Methylobacillus flagellatus KT: one gene and its partner. The protein of the gene in region 1 binds, or shares a complex with, the protein of each later gene. Links are inferred from orthologs where the notes say so. Each region holds a gene or a part of one and is shown on either strand. Other genes may lie near its edges. The genes, in order: trxB and trxA.

Region 1 (6,737 bases):
TTTACCGCGCCAAGGCGCAGGGTAAAAACCGGATCTCCATGTTCGACCCCTCGCTGCAGGCCGAAGTGCTGGAATATGCCTCTTTGCTGGCAGACCTGCGCCAGGCATTGCAGCGGGACGAGTTCAGGCTGTATTTTCAGCCGGTAGTCAACCGGGATGGCAAGGTCATCGGCCATGAGGCACTGATCCGCTGGATCCACCCTGTCCGTGGCATGGTCCTGCCTGGCCAGTTTATTCCTGTGGCCGAGCAAACCGGCCTCATCCAGGAAATCGGTCAATGGGTGCTGTCAATGGCCTGCAAACAGCTGAATGTGTGGAGCGAGGATGCTGTCAAATCGCAGTGGACGTTGTCGGTCAATGTCAGTGCGAAGCAATTCAGGGATATGGATTTTGTGGGTAAGGTTCACGATGCCATCAGACAGTCGGGGGCTGATCCCAAGCGGCTATGGCTGGAGCTGACCGAGAGCATGTTCCATACGGATATTGTGCAGACGATAGAAAAAATGAGGGCATTGCAGGATATCGGCGTACATTTTTCCATGGATGATTTTGGCACCGGCTATTCTTCGCTCAGTGTCTTAAAGCTGTTGCCTCTAGACCAGCTAAAGATTGACCGTTCATTTGTGCGCGATGTGATTGATGATCCCAATGATGCCGCGATTGTTCGCACCATCCTGGCCCTGGCGGGCATTCTGAACCTGACGGTGGTGGCAGAGGGCATAGAATCCTCTGAACAGTTCGACTTTCTCGAGCAACATGGGTGCCAGGCATTTCAAGGCTATTTTTTCGGCAAGCCGGTTCCCATGGATGAAGAGACCCAGGCATCTGGTTTGATAAGTTGATTTGACTAGCAAGCCCAATACCCGCGTGGTTTGGCCTAGGTGAAAAGACATTAGCACTTGCCTCTGGGCGTATGGGCGGTAAGCGTGGTATCTTCAAGCGTTGTTTACGTCAGGTATCGTATGCTTAGGCAAACCAAGATTTTATTGTGGCGCATGCTGGCGATCGTGGCGCTCATTCTCGGCGTGATAGGGGCTTTTCTGCCCATCATGCCGACGGTGCCGTTCGTGCTGCTCGCTGCATGGGCAGGTGGCCATGGCTGGCCTCAACTGGAGCATTATCTGCTCAACCATCCCCAATACGGTCATCACATTCGCGATTGGCGCGAGCGCGGTGCCGTGTCGCGCAAGGCAAAATATCTTGCAGTGTTCATGATGTCGTGCAGCGCAACCGGTCTCTGGTTCTCTCCAGCACCGCTATGGGCAAAATGGGGCGTGACCCTGACCATGGCGACCGTGGCTATCTGGCTACTGTTGCGCCCAGAGCCTGAGTCTTGCGGCAGGAGGGACTGAACCCGCCCCGTGGAGTGTACTGCTTGCTGTTTGTACTCAATATGCAAGGCGCCTGCCCAGTAGCATTTCTGGAAGAGGCTGGCTTCCTTGAGCCGGGCCGTGCTGGCGACGGCATGTTAGAATGCCGCCCATGTCGAAATTTCATGCCCTGATCCCTGCAGCCGGCACCGGCAGCCGCATGGGGTCCAAGCTACCCAAACAATATCTGCCGCTGAACGGCAAGCCACTCATCTTTCATGCCTTATCCCTTTTTGCTGCGGCTCCCCGCATCAGCGCCGTGCATGTTGTGATCGCACCGGATGACCATCTGTGGGCACAATACGGTGCGACGGGTCTGGACGCAAAAGTGGTCGTTCATGCGCTGGGCGGCGCAACCCGTGCCACTACTGTCCTGAATGGACTGGAGGCGATGGTGCACCAAGTGGCGGATGACGACTGGATATTAGTCCATGATGCGGCCCGGCCGGGATTGAGCATGGCCATGCTGGATCGTTTGCTGGATAGTGTGCAGGACGATGCGGTAGGCGGCCTGCTGGCAATTCCATTGGCCGATACACTCAAGCGTGCAGATGCCGGGCAGCGTGTCGCCCATACAGAATCCAGAGAGGGTTTATGGCAGGCGCAGACGCCGCAGATGTTCCGTTATGCCCTATTGAAGAATGCACTGCGCCAGGCAAGCGGGGCGCCTACGGATGAAGCGCAGGCAGTGGAGGCCCTGGGCTTCAGTCCCCGTCTGGTACCCGGCGAACTCAGGAACCTCAAGATTACCTATCCGCAGGATTTACAACTGGCAGAAGCGATTCTGCTTGCAGATGCCAAGGAGCAGAAAACATCATGATCAGAGTGGGAAACGGGTTTGACGTGCACCAATTGGTGGAAGGGCGGCCATGCATCATCGGTGGGGTGGAGATCCCCTTTGCCAAGGGCCTCAAGGGGCATTCAGACGCGGATGTCTTGCTGCACGCCGTCAGTGACGCCTTGCTGGGGGCTGCGGCGCTGGGGGATATTGGCAAGCACTTTCCCGATACCGACGAACGCTTCAAGGATGCGGACTCCCGGGTATTGCTGCGCCATGTCGTGGCCTTGCTCAAGGCCAAGCATTACAACATCGTGAATATCGACGCGACCATTATCGCGGAGGCACCGAAGATGGCACCGCACATTGCACGCATGGTGCAGCATATTGCGGAGGATTGCGACATCCTGGCTGATTGCGTGAACGTCAAAGCCACCACCAGTGAAAAGATGGGGTTTGTCGGGCGTGGAGAGGGCATTGCGGCACAGGCCGTTTGCCTGATACAGAAGTACCAGATTTAGGGTTTACCGTACTGATGCCATATCGCTGCGCACGATTGCGTGACCAGGCGCAGTTTCTGAAACTCAGGCACTCAATGTGATGTCGCAGGCTCAGTGCCGGCAGGGCAAGTGCAATTCACCTCTTGATGAGTCGTCATGCCTTGAGCAGGACGATGACGGCGCCACTGCCGCCATCCTGCTGGCGGGCCTGGGCATAGGCAATGACTTCATCTTTCTGCATGAGCCAATTGCGTAATTTGTGCTTGAGAACTGGTTCACGGTTACGCGAACTCAAGCCTTTGCCGTGGATGATGCGGACGCAGCGGATGCCGCGCTTCCTGCAGTGTGAGAGAAACTCGGCAACATACACCCTTGCTTCGTCACTGACCATGCCATGCAGATCGATGGCAGCCTGCACCACCCAGTGCCCACGGCGTAATTTGCTTAGGATGTCAGGAGAATGTCCTTCTCGCAGATAAAGCAGCTCCTCGCCGCTTTCGAGTTCATGTGCAGGAATGTAACCATCGCTCAATGAGTCCGCCAGCGCCTGGCGCTCATCACGCAGGAACTGGCGGGGAATTGGCTTGGGAGTGGGTGCCTGATGGTATACCCTGGCTGACCTGAGCGGGCGTACATCCTTGACTGCATCAAGGAACAGTTTGATTTCGTCATCCTTGTCGCCTTGATTTGTCATGTATTGCCCACCCCAGAAAGAAACCCGCAGAAAATCCTGCGGGAACGCTCAAGACAATTGGTCTAGGTAGCGCTCGGCATCCAGTGCTGCCATGCAGCCTGTGCCGGCACTGGTCACCGCCTGGCGGTAGATATGGTCCTGTACATCGCCAGCGGCGAAAACCCCCGGTACGCTGGTGGCTGTGAAGTTGCCTTCACGCCCGGCCTTGGTGACGATGTAGCCGCCTTCCATTTCCAGCTGACCCTCAAAGATATCGGTGTTTGGTTTGTGGCCAATGGCGATGAATACGCCCTTGAGTGCGATTTCCTTGGTGGCGCCGCTGTTGACGTCTTTAAGCCGGATGCCGGTGACGCCGGAATCATCGCCCAAGACTTCATCCAGGGTCTGGAAGGTTTCCAGCACAATGCGGCCTTCCTTGACGCGCTCCATGAGTTTGTCCACGAGGATAGCCTCGGCCTTGAACTTGTCACGCCGATGCACCAGGGTCACCTTGCTGGCGATGTTGGCCAGATACAGTGCTTCTTCCACGGCGGTGTTGCCGCCCCCGATCACGGCGACTTCCTGGTTGCGATAGAAGAAGCCATCGCAGGTGGCGCAGGCAGAAACGCCCTTGCCAGCGAAAGCCTCTTCAGACGGCAGCCCGAGATATTTGGCAGAAGCGCCGGTCGCAATGATTAAGGCATCACATGTGTATTCACCGGCGTCACCGACCAATCGGATCGGCTTTTCTGTCAAGTGCGTGGTATGAATGTGGTCAAAGATGATTTCCGTGTTGAAGCGCTCTGCATGCTTCTGGAAGCGTGCCATCAACTCCGGGCCCAGTACGCCATCGGCGTCGGCGGGCCAGTTGTCCACCTCAGTCGTGGTCATGAGCTGGCCCCCCTGGGCGATACCAGTAATCAGCACGGGCTTCAGGTTGGCGCGCGCTGCGTACACGGCAGCAGTATAGCCTGCCGGGCCGGAACCCAGGATCAGCAAGCGAGCATGTTTTGTTGCCATACGGTGAGTACTCCTCAAGCAGTCTGTCTAAATGTGCAATATTCAAAAGGGCGAAATGTTAGGGCTTTTCCAGCAGGCTGCGCAACATCCAAGCCGTTTTTTCATGGATCTGCAGGCGTTGCGTCAGCAGGTCCGCAGTCGCTTCATCGGAAGCTTTTTCTGCTGCGGGGAATACCGAGCGCGCAGTGCGTACGACAGCTTCATGGCCAGAGACCAGTGCCTTGATCATGTCCTGGGCATGGGGAACACCGTCAGTTTCCTCAATGGAGGTGAGCTTGCTGAACTCCTTATAGGTGCCTGGCGCAGGAAAGTCGAGTGAGCGAATACGTTCTGCAATCTGGTCAACTGCAGTCCACAGCTCGTTGTATTGCTCTTCGAACATCAGGTGCAGGGTGCGGAATTGCGGGCCGGTCACATTCCAGTGGAAGTAATGGGTCTTGAGATACAACGTATAAGTGTCTGCAAGGAAGCGCGAAAGCCCTTCAGCGATTTTCTTGCGGTCCTTTTCACTGATGCCGATATCTACCATGTTGTTCTCCTTTGTTTGCGGTGAAATACAATCCACGATCAGGCCCATGGGGAATCTGCGCGGATGAGCTTAAGCTTGCCTGTTACCAGACCATCAAGCCACTGCTTAGTTTCGCTAGTTTAGGCGTCGCTCCAGGGGAGTGCAAATTGATTGTGTTTATTTGGCTGATAGTCTGGGTTAATGATTCGCATGCATTGAGTCGAGAGATATGCGCAGTCTGGCAATGCAGGAACTATCTTCGATGATTGATATCCAAGCGCTCGACAGGAACACAATTCCTGCCGTGTCGATTAAACTCCCAAAAGGAAAAGGAAGTGAAGTATGTTGGTATCGGAAGTACGCTCATCTTCAAGCCAGGCAAGCCAGGTGCTGCAATCTGGGAAATTGGCTCCTCGTCTCCATCATTCTCAATATATTCCCGCTGAAAATGTTGCTGAAAAAGAAGCAGCATTCGATCGCATCAGTCGCGCGGGCAACCAGAGTGCATTGGTCAGGAATATCGATGCATTTTGCGATTGCGTCTGACATGGTGCTGTCGCGCTTGTAAAAGTGGCTGGGGTTGGCTCCGGCCATTATTACTAATTGCCATATAAGCTTTCTTGTTGCGGAACGCGCAATGGCAATGATGTGCACACCAAAATATATCAAGGGCGTCAGCAGCATTGCCGCTGACGCCCCAACCTTGCTGGATGAAGCCAGTCAGTTGATTACAGAGCGCGACGACGGCGCGCGACTGCACCCAGCACACCCAAGCCGGCCAGCAACATAGCATAGGTACTGGCTTCTGGCACTGCGGCTACCAGTCCGGGAGTGACAGCCCATACATGGAACTGAAAGTTGTTCCTGCTGAAGAAGTACTGATTACCAATGCTGGTATAGAAGGCCCACGCAAATGTATCGAGCGATGCGTGCTCTGTGCCAGTCCAGTAAGTCCAACTCTGCTCATTGTCAAACATGTCGGTGTCGGGAATAGCTTTGCCTTGTATACCCCCCAGTTCCTGGTAGAACAGTTCCGGTAGTTCATCCCCAGCGGCAGTACCATTTGTCGGAGTGTTGTAGCCAGCTTGTGCATTGACGACCGTGGGCAGACGCCATTGGTCGCTACCACCATAATTGACGCTGTTCAGATAATCGACAAAGGCAAACCCGCCCCACCAGCTAACTCGGCCATTGCTGGTGTTGAAGTCGCTGGCGTCTATGGTTTGCAGACCAAAATGTGGGTCATTGAAGGTAGGAGTCACTGCAATGATCTTGTCGATGAGCGTGTTGTCTGCGTCATACAGGGTTTTGAACAGGTTGGCATCCTTGGTCCAGGTGACATCGCTGACCGAGCTATATACAAGCTCTACACCGTTGGGATTGTAGCTGGTGAGTTCAGCGTGGACGTTGATGCTGGCAAACAACAGGGCGCTGGCCAGTAAAGCAGGCTTGAAGTACATGAAATAGCTCCTTTATGCAGAATGGTGAAAAATGATCAAGCAATACTAAAAGTCAAGCTACAGCGCTGATTCATGACAGCGCTGCAAGGTGGTACTGCATGGAGTTTCAATTGATGAGGTTGCAACAGTTTGAATGAGGTAACTAATTGAGATGGGGCTTGCCATGATGGCATGGTGATATTTCTAGCGCCTGACATCACGGCCGTTGCTACACCTACTTTCCGCGATCAGGAGCCGACTCAACACCGCCTTGGGGGCGCGGGAGTACCAGCAACAATAGATATGGCACCAAATGAAAAGGGCGCCACCGGCAGAGCCGCTGACGCCCGAATTTCACTGGATGAATCCAGCTGATGGATTACTTGGCGCGACGACGACGCATCACTGCGCCGAGAATGCCGAGGCCAGCCAACAACATGGCAGTGGTG
Region 2 (6,845 bases), 1.3 Mb from region 1 along the record:
GCGATGGAGGCCAAGGCCAGCAGCTGTATCGCTCAGGATGCAGAGGCATTGGCGTCTTTGCTACAACCGCTTTAATATTGCCCGGTATCTTTAATCTTCCGCTGACGAACTGGGGCGGCGCATGAAGAGCCTAAAGCTTTCGCGCCTGTCCAAGGCACGGTTGCCAGACCATATCAGCTGCCAGTCATCACCGGGAGTCAGGGTGACGTGTCGGCTGTCTTCCTGCACCAGGTAAAGATCGCAGGCCGGGTGATGGCTGCGGGGAGCGCGCTGTGGCTGGATGGTCAAGCCGGTATAGTAGTCAAGTAAAGCGGTCTGTGCAGCGCCTACGCCATAGCTGTTGATACATGCATATTGCGCGGGCATAGCTTCATTGAGCGCTTCAAAGACATGCTTGTAGCCGCGTGCGTTGTCTATCCAGGGCAGCCAGAGTGTCATCAATAACCCCCATGCCATTGTCATGCCGACGGCCCAGTTGGTCAGCGCACCGCGATTGGAACGTTGGCTGTTTGAAACCACAAACAGCCAGATAATAGTGACGGTCAGGGCTGCAGCCAGGGCTAGAATGTTCAGGTGCGCTTCCTGGGTGGCCGCTAGGAATTGCATGCGTTCGGCAATCTTGGCGGGCACGCCTGTCAGCATGGCAAACCAGCCGAGCCAGATCAGCGCCCCCAGCAGGCCGAATAATAGCAAGCCAAACCAGTCCAGTGCGCCAGCAGCCCCGCGCTTCAATGTTTCGATACTTCCTCCCGCCAGGGCGGCTAACGGTAGCAAGATGGGCAGGATATGGATCTCGCGGCGCTCGAACGCGACACCGATAATGATGATGCTGACTACAAAAAAGACCAGCAACAACTGCATTTTGGGTTTGATGAAGAGTACGGCGCGGTAACGCCACGCACCCCATGCGGCAATGGGCAGCGCTGGCCAGGAATACCAGAGCAGTGTGCGCAGGATATAAGGGTAAGTGACCGTCCCTGAGCCGGAGAGGCTGTTGTGCCACCAGGTGTGGAATTGCATTGGGTCAGTGCTGTATAGCAGCCAAGGCCAGATGGAAAGCCACGGGCTGGCAACCAGCAGGCTTAGTGCAGCGACAACGGCAAAACTCTTGCTGCGCCATTGACTGAACAGAATGGGCAGCAGCAGCATGGTGGCGATAGGGATGAGCGCACTAGCCAGCCCCGTCGCAAGAAAACTGATTCCTATGCCTGATCCTAGCAGTGCCGATGCCCTGATCGGACGACGCTTAGCAAGTGCCAAGGCATACAATGTCATTGACAGCCCGGCCAGAGAGGCGACTTGTGGCATCAGCAGGTGCGAAGAGGCCACGAGGCCAATCGAGGCAATGAAGACAAAGGTAATCTGCCGGCCAATGCCAACGCCCCAGAGTTCGCGCCCCAGCATGCCGACCATGAGCAGGGTGATGGCCATCCAGACGCTGTTGATCAGCCTGGCAGCGTCATGCAAAGGAAGAATGGTCGACAATAGTTTGCCAGACCCTGCGGCGCTCCAGTAATACAGTGGAGGGTATTCTATCGACTGCTGTCCTGCGGCGATCGGAGCCAGCAATCCTTTGCCTTCCGTCATGTTCTTGACGATGCTGATAGTCTGCGCCTCGTCCGGTTTCCAGGGTTCGTGTCCGATCAGTCCGAGAAATATCCATGCAATGCAGAGCAGGATCAGCAGGTGCGTCTTGGCGCGCTCGCCAACGCGTGCGCGAGGAGTTGCCAAGTGTGCCTGCCAATCGTGCTCAAGCTCGAATGCCATGTATATCCTTTAGTATTTTTGTTGATACCTGCCCATTTTAATCACGGGGTCATCGTATGGAAAACAAAAAAGGCAGCCCAGGCTGCCTTTTTCCGCAACATGTGATTTTTGGATTACATGCCGTATTTCTGACGGAATTTTTCAACACGACCAGCAGTGTCGAGAATCTTCTGCTTGCCTGTGTAGAATGGATGAGACTGGGAGGACACTTCAATCTTCACCAATGGGTATTCCTTGCCGTCTGTCCATTTGATGGTTTCTTTTGCGGCAATGGTGGAGCGTGTCAGGAAGCTGAAATCAGCACCGATGTCTTGGAATACAACTTCGCGGTATTCTGGATGAATGCCAGGTTTCATAATGTTTTACCTCTATATGCCGGTTTGTGCGGCGGGCCAGTGTATGGGTCCCTGCCTAGCAGGGAAGTCGCGCATTATATCAATGCTTATCAATAAATTGCAACTCGCTCCGAGCGGACTGCAGTGTTAACCCCTACGCATTGAGTCGAAGAAGTCGGCATTATTCTTCGTGGCCTTGAGCTTGTCGAGCAGGAATTCTATGGCCTCGAGATCGTCCATCGGATAAAGCAGCTTGCGCAATACCCATATTTTCTGCAGCACATCTTTTTCAATCAGCAGCTCTTCACGGCGAGTACCGGATTTGTTGACGTTGATGGCTGGATAGATGCGTTTCTCGGCCATGCGGCGGTCAAGGTGCAGTTCGCAGTTGCCGGTACCCTTGAATTCTTCATAGATGACATCGTCCATGCGGGACCCGGTATCAACCAGGGCCGTGCCGATGATGGTGAGCGAACCGCCTTCTTCAATGTTGCGGGCAGCACCGAAGAAACGTTTGGGGCGCTGCAGTGCATTGGCATCCACCCCTCCGGTCAGAACCTTGCCAGAGGCTGGTACTACAGTATTGTAAGCGCGCGCAAGGCGGGTAATGGAGTCGAGCAGGATCACGACATCTTTCTTGTGTTCGACTAGGCGCTTGGCTTTCTCCAACACCATTTCTGCGACTTGCACATGGCGGGTCGCAGGTTCATCGAAGGTGGACGCGACCACCTCGCCTTTTACTGAGCGGGTCATTTCCGTGACTTCTTCTGGCCGCTCGTCGATCATGAGCACGATGAGTACCACATCTGGATGGTTGGCCGTGATGGCATGGGCAATGTGCTGCATCATCACTGTCTTGCCCGACTTGGGCGGCGCTACCAGCAGGGCTCGCTGCCCCTTGCCTATCGGCGCGATCATGTCGATGACGCGGCCTGTGATGTTTTCTTCGCTGCGGATGTCGCGCTCAAGCACCAGCGGCTTGGTGGGGAAAAGGGGCGTCAGGTTTTCGAACAGGATCTTGTGCTTGCTGTTTTCTGGCGCCTCGCCGTTGACGCTGTCCACTTTCACCAGCGCAAAATAGCGTTCTCCATCTTTCGGAGTGCGGATCTCGCCCTGAATCGTGTCTCCAGTATGCAGATTGAAGCGACGGATCTGCGAAGGCGAAACATAGATATCGTCAGGGCCGGCAAGGTAGGAAGTGTCTGGGGAGCGCAGGAAGCCGAACCCGTCCTGCAGGACTTCCAGCGTGCCATCGCCAAAGATGCTGTCGCCTTTCTTGGCCTTGTTCTTCAATATCGCAAAGATCAAGTCCTGTTTGCGTATACGGCTTGCGCCTTCAATCTCATTGGCGATCGCCATTTCGACTAGTTCAGTGACAGGAAGGTGCTTCAGGTCTGATAAATGCATATTTGGAAAGGCTCGTTGAAGATCGGATGTGCTGCAAAACGGGGATTGTTTGAAGGATGACCGCCAGGCTCCTGTGGCGTTCAGACGCTTATAAGCGTTTTGTTTTAGATGGAGCCTGGCGCCAGAGTAGCGCTATTAGATATTGCTGTCAATAAATGCCGTAAGTTGGGATTTTGAAAGTGCGCCAACCTTGGTGGCCTCCACATTACCATCCTTGAATAACATGAGGGTTGGAATGCCACGAATGCCATACTTTGGCGGCGTGTTCTGGTTTTCATCGATATTGAGCTTGGCGATCTTCAGACGGCCAGCATATTCCTTGGCAATTTCGTCCAAGATTGGAGCGATCATCTTGCAAGGACCACACCATTCCGCCCAGTAGTCAACCAGAACAGGCAGCTGGGACTGTAAAACTTCCTGGTCGAAAGTATCGTCGCTGATATGGGTAATATGTTCGCTCATTTGAACCTCTAGTGATGATTTTGGTTATGCTGGGTGACTCTTGTGCACCAGCTGGATTGTGACTATAGCATGCCAAGCAATTCCGCTATCCTAGCGAAAAAAATCCTGCAAGTGAAGTATTGAATGCAGGCATGGATATTGCTGAGCTGCATGGATTTTTGTTATCCGCGCTGCGAATCGCCTCAATGACATATTAGGACAGGGCTTCATCGATGACCAAAAACACGACTGGGAAGTTCCAGTTCCTGGACGAGCCTGGGGAGCATGGCAAGGTTTTTGCCGCTTATGAGCATGTAAAACTGTATAGCGCATTTCAGCCAATTTATAGTTTGTCGCATTGCCGGGTAGTCGGCTACGAAGGGTTGCTGCGCGCCATTGATGGGCGCAGGCAAGTATCGCCTTATCAGATATTTTCCCTGGCCAGGGACGAGGCCAGCATCGTGCATCTGGATCGCCTGTCGCGAGCCCTGCATTTACGTAATTTTTGCAGTATGGGGCGCGAAAGTGCAGACTGGCTATTCCTGAACGTCGATCCCCGCGTGATTGTGCAGGGCAGGCAGTATGGTGCTTTTTTCCGGCAGCTATTGGAAGAGAACGACATGCCGCCTGAACGGGTGGTGGTGGAAATCATGGAGGGCGCGATCGACGACGAGCTGCAGTTGTCCGAGTCTGTCGGTTTCTACAAGGATCTGGGCTGTCTGGTGGCGATCGATGATTTTGGCGCAGGACAGTCCAATTTTGAACGGATATGGCGATTATCGCCTGACATCGTCAAGCTTGATCGCTCAATGATCGTTCAGGCCATGCAAAAGCCGATGGCGCGCCGGTTACTGCCAGGAATCGTGTCTCTGATCCACGAGGCTGGCAGCCTGGTATTGATTGAGGGCATAGAAACCTTGGAAGAGGCCATGGTGGCAATGGAAACGGATGTCGATCTGGTTCAGGGGCATTATTTCGGCATGCCTGCCCATACGCTCAACGAAGCGCAGAGTGAAAACAAGATATTTTCATTGTTTGAGCGGTACCAGGCTTCCTCCGCCTTGGACGCGAGCCAAAAGTGCCTGACATATTACCGCGGCGCCTTCATGCAGGCCGTGGCGCAGCTACAGGCCGGAGCCTTGCCGGAGCTGGCATTCCATAAGTTATTGCTGCTGAACGGGGCCGATCGTTGCTATATGCTGGATCAGCAAGGGGTACAGCTTGGCAGCAGTTACCTGGCTGATCGTGCTGAAATGTCAACGGACCGGCGCTACCGGCCTTTGGCCGATGGGAGTGGTGCCGTCTGGCTGCGCCGTCCTTATCTGCGTCGGGCCTTGCAGAATCCGGGCTCGTTGCAGATGACGCGGCCTTATCTCTCGATCGCGACAGGTAAGCTTTGCGTGACGCTATCCATGGCGATTGTGCTGCATGGCCAGGTCAGCATACTGTGCTTTGACTTCAATTGGGTGGATGAGGGTTTTGGCATAAAGTAGTGCACTCTAGTGATGTTTGTGCACCACTGTAGTGCTTGAGATATGCTCAGCGAGTGTTCATGAGGCGCTGAACTGGAAGTGATCGAACTGATTGGTTCGTTCGATCAACCGAGTAATCATGACACGTTTGTTGCTGCCGTCTTCCAGTATCAGGTCGATGATTCTGGCCGGGCTATAACTGCCTGGAGCGCCGATCAGAGAAGGAGACTGTTTGAGGGTGGCGATCTCTGGCAGCAACAGTAACGGCGTGAGCTGTTCGTCGGTTGATCGCATGCTGACTGGTTTTGCTTCCGGAGCCAGTAGCTGGAGGCCAATATCCAGATGACGATTTTCCGTGTGGCTGCCCCATCGCAGCACGCCGATGGCCCAATGGGTGGCATGACTGATCCTGACGCCCACCAAGTCGCCAATGTGTAGGTGGACTTCTGTTGCGGGCAGTTTGCGCAGGGCCATGCCGCCGGCACTGATGTTGAGCGCCTGCCAGCGCGAGCTGCGCGGTAGCTTGGCAGATGTGTTGTCTGCGACTGGCAATGTCTTCCCGGATAGCGTTGCATGTAATGCCGGTAAGCCGATGATCAGCTCGATGCCGTCATTTTTTGGGGTGCGATTGTAAATGCGTTTTGGAGCAGCTCCCCAGTGCCGGAGCAGGTAGGTCAACAGGTCCTGATAGCGTGGCTGATTTGCGTTTTCGGGTAGGCCCGCTTCCGGTGGGAATGGGCCAAGCTGGCATTGCTTGATGTGCTGGTGGATTTGGCGCGCCAAATCCATGGTCAGCAGAAAGAAATCGTGCTCCTGATCCACTTTCCGTAGACGCTTGCCCAGTGGTACCGGCGGCTTGTCACGGTTGCCTGATACCAAGAAGATGGCAGCGGGATTTTCCATGGGTTCCGGGCGCTGCAGCTGGGCAAGACCGGCAAAGCGCGCAATATAATCGCAGGTGAGTTTGATGTCTTTCTGGGAGAGATGCTGAGGGTCTGCAAGGCTGAGTAGCAGAGCCTGCTTGTAAATGTGGCTGGCGGGTAGCGTTTGATTGCGTACCGGGTCTTCCATCATCGTATCTGCCAAGTTTCGCGTTACGCCCAACAAGTAAAGCTGGTGCAATTCGCTCCAGAGGGAGGGCGCTTGCGCGCGGTAGGTTTCATAATAAATTTCTACCTGGACACGTAAGGCATCCATGGCGCGATGCACGCATAGGGTCAGAAGCTTTGTACCGCCTAGCTTAAATAGCCTGGCTTCGACATCCAGCAGGGCGAGTTTGTAGCCATAAGCGAGCTCGGTCCACAAAATGTTGGCCAGCATGGCATATTGCTTGTCCTGCTCAGGCAGAGGGAGCGGAGCACTGCAGTAATGTGCAGCAAGGGATTCCGTTACCGAGATGATGGCTGGGCGATAGGTTTCCAGT

What was found.
Region 2: the proteins of trxB (region 1) and trxA are in contact, whole or in part, in a crystal structure (PDB 1F6M), measured with the Escherichia coli proteins. The link is inferred for Methylobacillus flagellatus KT from one-to-one orthologs.

What each region holds. Positions count from the first base shown.
Region 1 is NC_007947.1:1,160,626-1,167,362, forward strand. The notes cover bases 2,367-5,166. They hold trxB (thioredoxin-disulfide reductase), read right to left. Parts: upstream 4,342-5,166; coding sequence 3,391-4,341; downstream 2,367-3,390. Other genes in these bases: ispF (2-C-methyl-D-erythritol 2,4-cyclodiphosphate synthase), read left to right, coding at 2,367-2,669; MFLA_RS05715 (Smr/MutS family protein), read right to left, coding at 2,803-3,342; MFLA_RS05725 (Dps family protein), read right to left, coding at 4,400-4,870. In the rest of the region: MFLA_RS05695 (putative bifunctional diguanylate cyclase/phosphodiesterase), read left to right, coding at 1-842; MFLA_RS05700 (YbaN family protein), read left to right, coding at 963-1,352; ispD (2-C-methyl-D-erythritol 4-phosphate cytidylyltransferase), read left to right, coding at 1,483-2,190; more of ispF, read left to right, coding at 2,187-2,366; MFLA_RS14470 (hypothetical protein), read left to right, coding at 5,192-5,395; MFLA_RS05735 (DUF1566 domain-containing protein), read right to left, coding at 5,578-6,309; MFLA_RS05740 (DUF1566 domain-containing protein), read right to left, coding at 6,668-6,737.
Region 2 is NC_007947.1:2,440,416-2,447,260, reverse strand. What follows is about bases 2,309-5,216. They hold trxA (thioredoxin TrxA), read right to left. Parts: upstream 3,972-5,216; coding sequence 3,645-3,971; downstream 2,309-3,644. Other genes in these bases: MFLA_RS11690 (sensor domain-containing phosphodiesterase), read left to right, coding at 4,184-5,216; rho (transcription termination factor Rho), read right to left, coding at 2,309-3,509. Also shown: MFLA_RS11715 (winged helix-turn-helix domain-containing protein), read left to right, coding at 1-75; MFLA_RS11710 (ArnT family glycosyltransferase), read right to left, coding at 91-1,767; MFLA_RS11705 (type B 50S ribosomal protein L31), read right to left, coding at 1,881-2,123; more of rho, read right to left, coding at 2,250-2,308; more of MFLA_RS11690, read left to right, coding at 5,217-5,443; MFLA_RS11685 (hypothetical protein), read right to left, coding at 5,501-6,845. UniProt on the Escherichia coli protein: Participates in various redox reactions through the reversible oxidation of its active center dithiol to a disulfide and catalyzes dithiol-disulfide exchange reactions.